2 regions of the Vibrio sp. 2433-A1 genome follow, and region 2 is predicted to be linked to the other one. Evidence: riboswitches for the same ligand, from Rfam matches in the RefSeq annotation. Region 2 holds a riboswitch; the other holds the start of a gene.
The links. A riboswitch is a leader RNA that binds a small molecule or an ion and turns the genes downstream of it on or off. The one in region 2 is predicted to bind thiamine pyrophosphate.

Region 1 (2,188 bases), on a different contig from region 2:
CGCCACAATGAAGCGCGGCGTACATAAAGATGCGCTGGCTGCTTCACTGGCTAAGGCGGATCAAGTATTCCTTTATCAACCAGACAGTATTGATTGGTCAGTAAAAGATATTGCTAGCCAGTGTCATCAACCTGCTGACACCTCAGCTGATGTCGATGAGCTGGTTGAGAAGATAGTTGCTCACGCTCAAGCGGGAAGTCATATCTTAGTGATGAGCAACGGTGGCTTTGAAGGTATTCACGGCAAGTTACTGGAAAAATTAGGCGAAAAATAGTTATTACCATGAGTAAACAACAAAAAACGATCACATTAGCGTTTACAGGAGCATCAGGTGCACCTTACGGACTGAGGCTACTAGAGTGCTTGTTAGCAGCAGACTATCAGGTCTATTTGCTGATCTCTTCGGCAGCGCGTGTCGTGCTAGCAACTGAGCACGGCTTAAAGTTGTCTGCTAACCCTGACACGGCGAAACAAAGCTTGTTTGAGCATCTCAACTGTGACCCAGAAAAACTGGTCGTTTGTGGCAAAGATGATTGGTTCTCTCCAGTTGCTTCAGGCTCAGCTGCGCCGAAACAGATGGTGGTTTGTCCATGCTCTGCGGGAAGCGTTGCCGCGATTGCCCACGGTATGTCTGACAATTTGATTGAGCGTGCCGCTGATGTGGTGATGAAGGAGCGCGGTCAGTTATTGTTGGTGGTACGTGAAACACCGTTTTCTACCTTACACCTAGAGAACATGCATAAGCTTTCTCAGATGGGCGTGACAATTATGCCAGCCGCACCGGGTTTCTATCATCAGCCTAAGTCGATTGAGGATTTAGTCGATTTTATGGTTGCACGTATTCTTGATCACTTGGGCGTAGAGCAGGGCCTTGTTCCACGCTGGGGTTATGACCCCCGTCATATTTGAAGTCGCAGCGTTGTTGACTGCTCAAATTTACCCAAATCAAATAGAGCACCTATGTTCATTGGGATGAATTTGCTTGTCGCCTAGCTGCAACTCCACCTATTTAGGGGATGGCTATTGAGTCTCATAACTATTACAATTTGACCGTTACTCATCGGGGAGCAATTCATTGTTGCAATGAAGCTGAGATCAAGCCTAGCTTGGGACCCGTGGACCTGAACCAGATAATGCTGGCGTAGGAATTGAGTTTGGATCTATCTCATACCGATGTATCCCTCAAACCTGTGCCGCTCATACAAGGAGAGAGCGAGCAGTGAAAAACACTCGAAATACCTGTTCAATCAGCGCACTAGCGGCAGTTACTCTAGCTTCATTTTCAGCCAGCGCGGCAGACAATACACTCACGGTTTATACCTATGATTCATTTGCAGCTGATTGGGGCCCTGGTCCAACGGTCGAAAAAGCGTTTGAAGCAAAGTGTGGTTGTGACGTCAACTTTGTTGCCTTAGATGATGGGGTTTCGATTCTAAATCGACTGCGCCTAGAGGGTGGCAACAGCAAAGCCGATATCGTACTTGGCCTAGACAATAATCTGATGGCGGAAGCTAAGGAAACAGGTTTATTGGCGCAGCACAATGTTGATACTAGCTCCGTGACTCTACCTAACGGTTGGAATGATAAGACTTTTGTGCCGTATGACTTTGGCTATTTTGCTTTTGTTTACAACAAAGAGACGTTGGCCAATCCACCAAAGAGCTTAAAAGAGCTAGTAGAATCACGTGATGATTTGAAAGTGATTTATCAAGATCCTCGCACTTCGACGCCAGGCCAAGGCTTGATGCTGTGGATGAAGTCAGTCTACGGCGATGATGTAACAGAGGCATGGCAAAACCTCGCGAAAAAAACCGTTACGGTTACCAAGGGTTGGTCAGAGGCATACTCTATGTTCCTAGAAGGCGAGTCTGATTTGGTACTTTCCTATACCACATCGCCTGCCTATCATTTGATTGCTGAAAATGATGAGAAGTATGCCGCGGCTGATTTTGCTGAAGGTCACTACACTCAAGTCGAAGTGGCAGCAAAGGTAAAAGGCTCTAAAAATGAAAAGCTTGCCGATGAATTCATGAGCTTTATCTTAAGTGATGAATTTCAGTCAGCAATGCCAACTGGAAACTGGATGTATCCAGTGACTAATGTTGAACTGCCTAAAGGTTTCGAAACACTGACGGTGCCTAGCCAAGCACTTAGCTTTAGTGCTGATGAGGTAGCTCAGAATCGTAAA
Region 2 (2,188 bases):
CAGACTGAAACTCGTCACTAGCGTAAAGCTCTATCCAGCTTCGATAAAGGTTTCCTTCTAACCGAGTATCAGAACTTGAAGTTGCTGATTGAGTACTAACGGACATTGGTGTGCCCACAAAAGAAGTGGTGCACAGGCCCATGACCTTTGCCCACCTTTAGCTTGTCAGCATTGGCAATAGCCTGAGAAATGTACTGCTTACCAAGATATACCGATTTGTGTAGGCGGTTACCTTGAGCCAAGTACGAAGCGATCGCCGAAGACAAAGTACAACCCGTACCATGGGTGTTATTCGTCACAACGCGTTTAGCGCTAATCAACTCGCTACTTTCAGCCATAATGAGTAGATCATTACTGTTGTCATCTTTCTCTAAATGGCCGCCTTTAAGCAGCACAGCCTTGGCACCTAAAGCACGCAGCTCTGAAATCATTGCTCCCATTTGGTCTTCATTTTGCGGTACTGCGCCACCAATCAAAGCGGCACCTTCCGGCAAGTTAGGGGTGATTAGATCAGCAAGTGGAAGTAACTCTTGTTTGAGAGTAGAGATTGCATTGGTTTCAAGCAGAAGATCGCCGCTGGTCGCCACCATGACAGGGTCAACCACAAGGTGCTTAGGTTGATACTGACGAATTTTGTCGGCAACCACTTTGATGATCTCTGAATCTGCCAACATGCCAACTTTGACAGCAACAATATTGAGATCGGTGAACACCGCATCCAATTGGCTTTCAATATGCTCAAGGGGAATCGGATGAATAGCAGACACACCAAGGGTGTTTTGCGACGTGATAGCGGTAATCACCGAGCATGCATAACCGCCCGTGGCAGAGATTGCTTTGATATCGGCTTGAATGCCTGCACCGCCGCCGCTGTCAGAGCCCGCGATGGTTAATACGATTGGAGTTGTGTCTTGTGAATGTGGCATTGTTGCTCCTACTACAAGACGTACAGGAACTCTCGGCCACGAAAGAAGGGATCAGAAAATGAGGCGATCAATCCATCGAATACGAGTACACCAAACCAAGAGGTTGAGTGCGCATAGTTCCCTACGTCAGTGCTAACTGAATCAGGTTCAACGGGTCTCGCATTGCGATCTCAGCCCTTTCCGTAATGGTTAGGCTCCCCGACTATTTCCCGCTGATGATAACAATAAAATTAACCAAATTGCATCATTTGCTCGCAAAAATACATCTTGAGTCGTTTCAATTTGTGTTTAAAACCTTCTCTTCCTGAATTTTTTGTTATCGTTTAAACTCACTAAGATAATTTTTTCTTATGGTCAAAAGCTATGTTGAATCCAATCTGGTTAAAGACGTTTGTCACTCTCATCGACACATGTCACTTCACCAAAACCGCCGACAAACTATTTATGACTCAGCCAGGTGTCAGTCAGCATATTAAGAAACTCGAACAAGCCTGTGGGCACGCTTTAATTAAAAGGCATAACAAAAGCTTTGAGATTACTGAAGCGGGGAAAACCGTTTACGCTTATGCTAACGAGTTAGAAACTCAACAAACGCAGATGCTGTCATCACTCAATCAAGATGACCCACATTCAGGCGATGTTTCTTTAGCATGCTCAGGCTCTTTAGCCCTATTGCTATACCCTCAACTGCTCGATTTACAATGTAAATACCCCAACCTCATACCACACTTAGAGGCAGCACCTCATCATAAAATCATTGCAGAGATTATTGCTGGAGAGGTCGACTTAGGTATCGTCACAAACGAACCATCAGACCCTAGAGTCGAGTCGGAACAATTTGGACAAGAACCTTTATGTTTGATGATGCCTAAGACAATGGCAACCAAATCACTTAATGAAGAGCAGCTAAAACAGATGGGGCTTATTCGCCACCCAGATGCCGAACACTACTTAGCACTCTACTTTTCTCGCTGTGGAGAACCAACACTGGAATCCATCAATATTCATCAACTTCCAGTTAAGGGTTATATCAATCAGCTCAACCAAATATTACTGCCAGTGGCACAAGGCCTTGGCTTTACCATTCTGCCAAAAAGCGCATTAGACACCTTCCCATACAAAGAAGAGATTGCGATTTACCAACCAAAACAAGAAGTCATCGAGACGCTTTACTTACTCACTAAGCGTCACCGACAACTTCCAGCAAGGCTTGAGACTGTCAAACAAATCGTTAAAATGCAGTTACATGGATAAAAACTAAA

Region 1: another riboswitch for thiamine pyrophosphate. It lies ahead of thiB (thiamine ABC transporter substrate binding subunit); the one in region 2 lies ahead of thiD (bifunctional hydroxymethylpyrimidine kinase/phosphomethylpyrimidine kinase).

The regions. Positions count from the first base shown of each region.
Region 1 is NZ_JBRESC010000010.1:135,843-138,030, reverse strand. It holds gene mpl (UDP-N-acetylmuramate:L-alanyl-gamma-D-glutamyl-meso-diaminopimelate ligase) at 1-274, shown strand, start outside; gene ACU01J_RS12170 (flavin prenyltransferase UbiX) at 283-909, shown strand; TPP riboswitch at 1,052-1,165, shown strand; gene thiB (thiamine ABC transporter substrate binding subunit) at 1,220-2,188, shown strand, end outside.
Region 2 is NZ_JBRESC010000008.1:182,312-184,499, reverse strand. It holds partial or broken gene ACU01J_RS10580 (thiaminase II/PqqC family protein) at 1-79, opposite strand, end outside; gene thiD (bifunctional hydroxymethylpyrimidine kinase/phosphomethylpyrimidine kinase) at 96-926, opposite strand; TPP riboswitch at 1,028-1,137, opposite strand; gene ACU01J_RS10570 (LysR family transcriptional regulator) at 1,290-2,180, shown strand.